DNA from 2 places in the Micromonospora sp. CA-240977 genome. Region 2 is predicted to be linked to the other one. Evidence: riboswitches for the same ligand, from Rfam matches in the RefSeq annotation. Region 2 holds a riboswitch; the other holds the start of a gene.
What was found. Region 2 has a riboswitch for cobalamin ahead of ACQPWW_RS14995 (ribonucleoside-diphosphate reductase subunit alpha). Riboswitches for the same ligand answer to the same signal wherever they lie in the genome.
Positions count from the first base shown of each region.

Region 1: it holds a riboswitch for cobalamin, as region 2 does, so the genes downstream of both, cobN (cobaltochelatase subunit CobN) here and ACQPWW_RS14995 (ribonucleoside-diphosphate reductase subunit alpha) in region 2, are expected to answer to the same signal.

Region 1 is NZ_CP192055.1:3,987,423-3,992,235, reverse strand. Features, by position in the region: gene ACQPWW_RS18515 (hypothetical protein) at 1-282, shown strand, start outside; gene ACQPWW_RS18510 (inositol monophosphatase family protein) at 347-1,150, opposite strand; gene ACQPWW_RS18505 (DUF5919 domain-containing protein) at 1,147-2,040, opposite strand; gene ACQPWW_RS18500 (hypothetical protein) at 2,156-2,470, shown strand; cobalamin riboswitch at 2,797-2,973, shown strand; gene cobN (cobaltochelatase subunit CobN) at 3,277-4,813, shown strand, end outside.
Region 2 is NZ_CP192055.1:3,290,319-3,295,131, forward strand. Features, by position in the region: gene ACQPWW_RS14985 (FadR/GntR family transcriptional regulator) at 1-352, opposite strand, end outside; gene ACQPWW_RS14990 (L-fuconate dehydratase) at 362-1,756, opposite strand; cobalamin riboswitch at 2,319-2,535, shown strand; gene ACQPWW_RS14995 (ribonucleoside-diphosphate reductase subunit alpha) at 2,732-4,813, shown strand, end outside.

The DNA.
Region 1 (4,813 bases), 700 kb from region 2:
GACCGGGAGGCGACCCGGGACGACCTCGCCGCGCTGGAGGAGTTCGTCCTGAGCCGGCGCGGGGTGGAGTTCTACCTGGAGCCGGAGACCACCGCGACGGACACCACAGTCGTGGCGATCGCCCACGACGGGGAGTGGATCCGTCGCCGTACCGGCACGCCCCGCGCGGCGGGGTCCATCGCCCGCAAGCACGCGGTGCCGCTGTACGAGGCGGGCCGCACCGGCTATCCGGAGCGGATGCGGGTGTGGAACCGTGCGCACCCGGAACGGCACGCCCGCTGAGGCTCGCCTGCCCAGGCAGCCTCGACGGCTGAACGGCCCGCTGAAATTCGCGGCTGCCCCCGGGTCAGGTTGCCGCGCCTGCGAGTGCGCGCCGAACGAGCGCGAGGATGGGCGGAAGGAGCAGGTCGTTGCCGCCGACTGTGGCGACGGCATCCACGCTGTGGTGCGTGCCGTCGATGTCGACCACCAGCGCGCCAGCCTCTCGGGCGATCACGACGCCCGCGACAGTGTCCCAGGGCTTGTTGTTGAGCATGATGAAAGCGTCGATCCTGCCGTGGGCCAACCAGGCGAGGTCGATTGCGGCGGAACCATGCATGCGTATCCGTTGGACGTGCTGGGTGAGCTGCTCGGTGATGGCAAGTCGTTCGGTGTTCTTCCGGCTGGCCCCGGTCCCGACCGCGTAGTCGCCGATGGCGACGACGGCGTCCTTCAGGTCGGTGACCCCGCTGGCGTGAATGCGTCGGTTGTTGGCGTAGGCGCCGTGACCCTGGGCGGCGTGGTACCGGGTGCCGAGGAACGGGAGGTCGATGACGCCGAGGACGCTGTGGGTGCGGTGGATGAGGCCGAGGGAGATCGCGCACAGGGGTGAGCCGTGGATGAAGTTGACGGTGCCGTCGACCGGATCGAGTGCCCAGGTGAGTGCGCTGGTGTCGCCGCTACTGCCGTACTCCTCGCCGAGGAACCCGATCTCAGGCGCCTTGGCGGCCAGATGCTCGCGGACGGCTCGCTCGATGGCGTAGTCCAACTCGGAGGCCATGTCGCGGTCACCCTTGAAGGTCAGCGCACCGGGCTGGAGCGTCCGCATCAGATCGCGCGCCAGGTCGACGGCCTCCTGGGCGAGGGGAAGAAGGCGGGCGTAGTCGTTCATAGCTGGCGGCTGCGGTCCCACAGTGAACTGAACATCCCGTCGAATATCGGGTAGAGGCCGGACGGGCTCGCGTTGCGCTCGATGACCATCGTCGGACAGTCGACGCCCCGCATCTGCGGCAGATAGTGCTGAACAACGCAGAGCCGGTCGTCGATCAGAAGGATGTTGGCCCGGACGGATTCGTCGTACACCCGAACGGCGAGGCGGTCACGCGCTTCCGACGGGAGCCGGTTGCTGATTCGGCAGGCCAGGTTCTGGATGTTGAGTTCGGTGAGTGCGCTCAGATGCCCCTCTGGATAGTCGTCCTCGCGCTCCAGCCGCCGTATCGTCTCGCCGCCTGGATCGAGGAACAGGCAGCGGAGGCGACTGCCGGCGGCGAGGAGCTTCAGGAGGTGATTGTCGGCGTATTGCTGACAGATGAGGTTGAGTGACACACCCGCCGCGCGGACGTCCCTGGCCTGGTTGAAGAGGACCTGCGGCGGCAACGCCGCGCTGAAGTCAGATCGGTTGGAATAGATCGCCGTGACGTCACCCAGCCGGTCGCGATCAACAGTGTCGAGCTGGGGGTGCCTGAGGCCCTGCTCTGTTGGGGCCCGGTGACGTTCGCCGAGGAGAAGCGTCATGCGGGCGTGGCTCGGCATGGACAGGCCGGCGCAGATGCGGGAGAGGACGTCGATGCTGCTGACCCGTCGGGCGCCGCTGGTGATCTCGCTGACCTGAGCCTGGCTGAGACCGGTGGCGATACCGAGATTGGTTTGGCTGGCGCGGGTGGCTCGTTGCACAAGCCGGAACACCTGAGCGATGTCGCGAGCGGTCAGGGCGTCGAGCATGTCGGAGGTCTCCCACAGCAGGTGAGGGATGCTGAACGGTGGGGCCGTTCGAATGCTCACGCCACGCGTCCTTCCCGCCGGTGGGGTGAGGGTCAGCTTATCCAGCGGGCAAGCGGCGTGGCCCGGACGACATCCGGAGAGCGGGTAGAAACTATCCCCTGAGGAACCACCCGCCGTGACGGATGCCGACGATCGCGGCGATCAGGCTCGGTACGTGAGACCTTCGTACCGCCCGCACCTGCCGATGCGCCCAGCCTGGCTGTGCCGAAACTGCGCCGCCCCATGGCCGTGCTCGCGCGCGCAACTCGATCTCGTCGCCGAGTTCTACGGTCATTCCCTCGCGCTGGCGCTCTACCTGGCGTCCTGCATGAACGAGGCGATCCACGACCTGCTCAGCCTCGGCGGTCGCCCTGACCTTGCCAAGATGCACGCGCGCTTCCTCGGCTGGTTGTCGCTGACTCGTCGCCCTCGACGCGATGGAGCCGACTAATGCGCCTCGGCGGCGGGGCGTTGAGGTAGCGGTGACTCCAGGACCGCCTCCGGGTCGGGGTCGGCCGGACAGAGCCAGACGCGGCCCGCCAAGTGGTGGAACCGCGGGGCGATCACCGTGATCGACCTCCGGTATTGATCGCGGACGCTGCCGGGTGTTCGCCGATCCTAGGCGCGGGTGCCGCGGGTCACCGCCCCATCGGGCGTGGGGCATTGACCTGGGTTGTGCGAGGTGCGGGTTCGAGGGCGCGGAAATCGGTCCACCTCGATGGGTTGCGTTCGGCGGGCGGGGCCGGGCCTGCGTTGACCGGCGGCGCGGCGGTGTGGCAGCATTCGCGGCCTGACGGCAGTGAAGGAAGTCGGTGCGAATCCGACGCGGTCCCGCCACTGTCACCGGGGAGCGATCCCCCCTCGTGAGTCACGGCCGTGTGTCTGCGGCTGGAAGGCCGGGGGAGAGCTGCGATCCGGAAGCCAGGATACTTCGGCCGTCGGGATGTACCCCAGGGCGTGGACACCCGAGGAGGACCCGATGACGCACGGCGTCGCATGCACCGACGACCATCGCCACCACAGGCGCCGCACCGCGCCCACGACCGGCCGCGCCCGCCTGCTCCGGGGCGGCCTCGTCGGCGTGCCCCAGGTCGACCGAGCCGACCGCCGGTCCCGCTGAGCTGAGCGCCCGGCGCTGACGGCCCCGACGTCCGCGTCGGCGAGTCGGCCGCGCCGTCGTACCGGCTGACGCCGTACCCACCCGCTTCGTCCAGGTCGCCTCCGTGGCCGCCCGGGCGTCACTCTCCGGAGCCTGCCGTGCGCATCCTGCTGCTGTCCACCGCCGACACCGACCTGCTGGCCGCCCGCGCCAGCGGGGCCGACTACCGGCTCGCCAACCCCGCGCGGGTCGCGGCCGACGAGGTGCCCGCCCTGCTCGACGGGGTCGCCCTCGTCGTCGTACGCCTGCTCGGCGGCCGGCAGGCGTGGCCGGACGGTCTCGCCGCGGTGCTCGCCACCGGTGTGCCGACTGTCGTGCTCGGCGGCGAGGCGCTGCCCGACGCGGAGCTGATGGCGATCTCCACAGTGCCGTCGGGGGTCGTCACCCAGGCGTTGGCCTACCTGGTCGAGGGTGGGCCGGACAACCTCGGGCAGTTGGCCCGCTTCCTCTCCGACACGGTGCTGCTCACCGGCGAGGGGTTCGCCCCGCCCGCGCCCACCCCCGCGTACGGCGTGCACGGCCAGCACCCGACCGATCCGCAGCGGCCCACAGTGGGGATCGTGTTCTACCGGGCGCACGCCCTGGCCGGCAACACCGGGTTCGTCGACGTGCTCGCGGACGCGGTCCACAGGGCCGGCGGCAACCCGCTGCCGATCTTCTGCGGCTCGCTGCGCGGGCTGACCACGGGCGCGGGCCCGCTCGGGCTGTTCGCCCGCTGTGACGCGCTGCTGGTCACGGTGCTCGCGGCCGGCGGCGCGGTCGCCGCGGACGCCTCCGGAGGCGGCGACGAGGACGCCTGGGACGTCGGCGCCCTGGCCGCCCTGGACGTGCCGATCATCCAGGCGCTCTGCCTCACCAGCACCCGCGCGCAGTGGGCCGACAGCGACGCCGGGCTGTCCCCGTTGGACGCCGCCATGCAGGTGGCCATCCCGGAGTTCGACGGCCGGATCGTCAGCGTGCCGTTCTCGTTCAAGCAGATCGACGCCGACGGGCTCTCGGTCTACGCCGCCGACGCCGACCGGGCCGCCCGGGTCGCCGGGATCGCCGTGCGCCACGCCCGGCTGCGGTACGTGCCCAACGCCGACAAGCGGATCGCCGTGGTCCTCAGCTCGTACCCCACCAAGCATTCCCGGGTCGGCAACGCCGTCGGGCTCGACACCCCGGTCTCGGCGGTCCGGCTGCTCGGCGCGCTCGCCGAGGCCGGCTACCACCTGGGCGACGCGCCGGTGCCCGACGACGGTGACGCGCTGATCCACGCGCTGATCGCCGCCGGTGGTCACGACGTGGAGTGGCTCACCCCGGAGCAGTTGGCCGCCGCCGAGGCCCGGATACCGGGGACGACGTACCGGCGGTGGTTCGACAGGGTCCCGGCCGAGCTGCGCGAGCGGATGCGCGAACACTGGGGTGAGCCGCCCGGCCTGCTCTACACCGAGGGCGGGGACATCGTCCTCGCCGGGCTGCGCTTCGGCAACGTGGTGCTGCTGATCCAGCCGCCGCGCGGCTTCGGGGAGAACCCGATCGCCATCTACCACGACCCGGACCTGCCGCCCAGTCACCACTACCTGGCCGCGTACCGCTGGCTGGCCGCGCCGAGCGCGGACGGTGGCTTCGGCGCGGACGCCGTTGTGCACCTGG
Region 2 (4,813 bases):
CGAGGGCCTCGTCGGTGATCCTGGTCGCCGCCAGGCGGGCGGCCTCGCACTCCAGCAGCCGCCGGACGATGTGGACGTGCCGCGGGTCGCCCTGGCCCTGGAAGTCGACAACGAAGCCCATCGGGGCCAGCAGTTGCGGCGCGTCGAGGTTGGTGACGTAGGTGCCGTCACCCTGGCGGATGTTGACGATGCCGAGGATCGACAGCGCCGACATCCCCTCGCGCAGCGAACCCCGTGAGACGCCGAGCGACTCGGCGAGGTCCTTCTCGATGGGCAGTCGGTCCCCGGGCTTGAAGTGCCCTTCGAGGATCATCCGCTTGATGCCGTTCACCACCTCGTCGGTGCGCGACATGACAACCCCCTAGCGGCCGGCGGGGGTGGCCGTCCCACCCGCGATCACGTACGGCTCCGAAACTGACACCGTAGTCGTGTCTGTCGCCGCCCAGTAGTGGCCGTCCGGAAAGCGGTAGAGCTCGACCGACTCGGGGCGCATCCGCGTGGAGTAGCCGGGCTGGCGCGGCAGGACGTAACCGCTGCCCGAACCGGTGTCCTGGATGATGCACGGGTCGGTGAAGTGTTCGTGCAGGTGGTCGACGAACTCGGTGACCCGGTTGGTGAGATCCCCCGAGATCGCGACGTAGTCGAGCACCGACACGTGTTGGACCATCTCACACAGCCCGACACCACCGGCGTGGGGGCACACGGGGATGTCGAACTTCGCGGCGAGCAGCAGCACTGCGACGATCTCGTTGATGCTGGCCAGCCTGCCGGTGTCCAACTGGCAGAAGTCGATGGCCTCGGCCTGGAACAACTGCTTGAACATCACCCGGTTGTGGCAGTGCTCGCCGGTGGCGACCCCGATCGGCGCGACGGCCCGGCGGACGGCGGCGTGGCCCAGGATGTCGTCGGGGCTGGTCGGCTCCTCGATCCACAGTGGCTCGAACTGGGCGAGCGCCTTCACCCACTCGATGGCCTGGCCGACGTCCCACACCTGGTTGGCGTCGATCATCAGGTTGCGGTCCGGGCCGAGGATCTCCCGGGCGATGCCGCACCGGCGGATGTCGTCCTCGAGGTTGGCGCCCACCTTGAGCTTCACGTAGCCGTAGCCGCTGTCCACCGCCTCCTGGCACAGCCGGCGCAGCTTGTCGTCGCCGTAGCCGAGCCAGCCGGCCGAGGTGGTGTAGGCGGGGTAGCCGGTCTTCTCGAGCTCGGCGAGGCGGGCGGCCTTCGTGCTCTCCTTGGCGCGCAGGATGGCAAGTGCCTCGTCCCGGGTCAGCGCGTCGGACAGGTAGCGCAGGTCCGCGATGTCGACGAGTTGCTCGGGGGACATGTCGACGAGCAGCCGCCACACCGGCTTGCCGGCGACCCGGGCGACGAGGTCCCACGAGGCGTTCAGCACGGCGGCCAGCGACAGGTGCACGACGCCCTTCTCCGGGCCGAGCCACCGCAGCTGGGAGTCGGAGGTGAGCATGCGGTAGACCGCACCCATGTCCGCCGCCATGGTCGCGACGTCCACACCCACGAGGCGCTGTGCCTGGTGGACGGCCGCCGCGACGACGATGTCGTTGCCTCGGCCGATGGTGAAGGTCAGACCGTGGCCCGTGAGCGGCGCACCGGTGCTGTCGACGCCGTCGGTGTGCAGGACGACGTAGGCCGCCGAGTAGTCGCCGTCCTTGTTCATGGCGTCGGAGCCGTCAGCGGTCAGGGAGGTGGGGAAGCGGACGTCCTCGACGGTGACGGCGGTGATCTGCGGCATGCGCTCCTCGCCCGGCTAGGCTAAAGATCAGATGATCTCAGGGAGTATACGGAGGGCCAATCCGACGCGTCAACGACGTCGATCGCCCAGGAATCGAAGACATCGAATGTTTTTTTCGTGGTACGGATTCGTCAGCGGGTCGTCCTCCCGACCGGCAGGCCCGGCCCGCCGGACCGACCGCGTTGTTGGCAGGATTCGTCGCGCTGGTAGGCGCCCTAACGGCGCGGCGGCTCCTCCTCGGCTCGTGGGCTGCTGAGGCGTTCCCGGCCCGATCGGGACGACGGCGCGGGGGCGGAGAGCGGCCCGGAAGATTGGATGTCCACTCCGCATAGTCGCATTGACGGCCGGATATGGGTAGGGGTCTTTACATCTAGAGACTTAATACATCACACCTTTCCGAATGTCGACACCCGCTCGCCTGCCGCGTCCCGCGCGGGCGTCGACCCGCCGCGCGTTCGCGCGGATCGGCCTCGTTGGCGAAGCCGGTGACGACCGTCACGGCGCCGCCGCCGACACGCCCGGGACCGACATGTGGGGTGTGACAACGGCAGCGTCCCTATATATGGTGTCGAACGCAGCTGGTTCGGCCGCTCAGCCCGAGCGGTCGAGGCAAGAGGGAACCCGGTGTGAATCCGGGACTGTCCCGCAGCGGTGAGTGGGAACGACCGCCGTCATCAGCACTGGGCCACGAATCGGTCTGGGAAGCGACGGTCAGTAGGAGACCGGCCAACCCGGTCGTGCCCGCGAGTCCGAAGACCTGCCAGCGCGCCGCGTACCCGCACCCGGGTGGGCGGCGGTCCGAGGCCGCGTGGGACGGCTGACGCCATCTGACCCACGCCGTGCCGGCGTGGCGTCCGCCGGTGTCTGTCTCCACGCGTCCGAGGGGCCATCAGGTCTCGAACTCGCGAGGAGTGAGTGGTGACAGTCACCGAGGTAGTCCCGGCCGGCGGAGACGCGGCCGTGCGGCGGACGCCGATGCAGGTCCGCAAGCGCAACGGCACTACCGAATCCGTGGAACTGAACAAGATCGTCCGGGCGGTCGAGCGGTGGGCCGACGACCTGACCGACGTCGACCCGATGCGCGTCGCCACCCGCACGATCAGCGGCCTGTACGACGGGGCGACGACGGCCGAGCTGGACCGGCTCTCCATCCAGACCGCGGCCGAGATGATCGGTGAGGAACCGCAGTACTCCCGCCTCGCCGCCCGGCTGCTGTCCGGCTACGTCGACAAGGAGGTGCGTCGGCAGGGCGTCACGTCGTTCAGCGCGGCGATCCGGCTCGGCCACGCCGAGGGTCTGATCGGCGACGACACCGCGGCGTTCGTGGCCGCACACGCCCCGCTGCTCGACGACGCCGTCGACCCCGACGGCGACCGGCGATTCGAGTACTTCGGCCTGCGCACTGTGTACGACAGGTACCTGCTGCGCCACCCCACCACCCGGGCGGTGCTGGAGACCCCGCAGTACTGGCTGTTGCGGGTGGCCTGCGGGCTGTCCCAGACGCCGGACGAGGCGGTCGGCTTCTACCGGCTGATGTCCAGCCTGGCCTATCTGCCCAGCTCACCGACGCTGTTCAACTCGGGCACCCGACACACCCAGATGTCCTCCTGCTACCTGGTCGACTCCCCGCGTGACGAGTTGGACTCCATTTACCAGCGGTACGCCCAGGTCGCCAACCTGTCCAAGTTCGCCGGCGGCATCGGCATCGCGTACTCGCGGGTCCGGTCCCGGGGCGCGCTGATCCGCGGCACCAACGGGCAGTCCAACGGGATCGTGCCGTGGCTGCGCACGCTGGACGCGAGCGTCGCCGCGGTCAACCAGGGCGGCCGGCGCAAGGGCGCGGCCTGCGTCTACCTGGAGCCGTGGCACCCGGACGTCGAGGAGTTCCTGCAACTGCGGGACAACACCGGCGAGGACGCCCGGCGCACCCACAACCTGAACCTGGCCAACTGGATCCCGGACGAGTTCATGCGCCGGGTCGAGGCCGACGAGATGTGGTCGCTGTTCGACCCGCACGAGGTGCCCGAGCTGCCCGACCTGTGGGGCGAGCGGTTCGACGCCGCGTACCGGGAGGCCGAGGCGCAGGGCCGGCACGTGCGGCAGGTCCCGGCGCGGGAGCTGTACGGGAAGATGATGCGCACCCTCGCCCAGACCGGCAACGGGTGGATGACCTTCAAGGACGCCGCGAACCGGCTGTGCAACCAGACCGCCGAGGACGGCAACGTGGTGCACCTGTCCAACCTGTGCACCGAGATCATCGAGGTGTCCAGTGACGCCGAGACCGCAGTGTGCAACCTCGGCTCGGTGAACCTCGCCGCCCACCTCACCGACGGCGGCATCGACTGGGAGCGGCTGCGCGCCACGGTCCGTACCGCCGTCACCTTCCTCGACCGGGTCATCGACATCAACTACTACCCGACCGCGCAGGCGGCGGCCAGCAACCCGCGCTGGCGGCCGGTCGGGCTCGGGCTGATGGGTCTGCAGGACGTCTTCTTCGCGCTGCGGCTGCCGTTCGACTCCCCGGCCGCCCGGGAGCTGTCCACCCGGATCAGCGAGGAGCTGTACCTGACCGCGCTGGAGACCTCCGCCGACCTGGCGCGTGACTTCGGCGCGCACCCGGCGTACGGGCAGACCCGCGCCGCGCGCGGCCAGTTGCAGCCCGACCTGTGGGGTGTCCAGGGCACGCAGACGGCCCGGTGGGACGCGCTGCGGCGACGGGTCGCGGCGGACGGGCTGCGCAACTCGCTGCTGGTGGCGGTCGCCCCGACCGCCACCATCGCCTCGATCGCCGGCTGCTACGAGTGCATCGAGCCGCAGGTGTCGAACCTCTTCAAGCGCGAGACCCTGTCGGGGGAGTTCCTCCAGGTCAACACCGCCCTGGTCCGCGAGCTGAAGGCCCGTGGCCTGTGGACCGACCGGATCCGGTCGGCGATCAAGCGGGCGGAGGGGTCGGTGCAGGACATCGCCGAGCTGCCGGCCGGCGTCCGCGAGTTGTTCCGCACCGCCTGGGAGCTGCCGCAGCGCGCCCTGATCGACCTGGCCGCCGCCCGCGCCCCG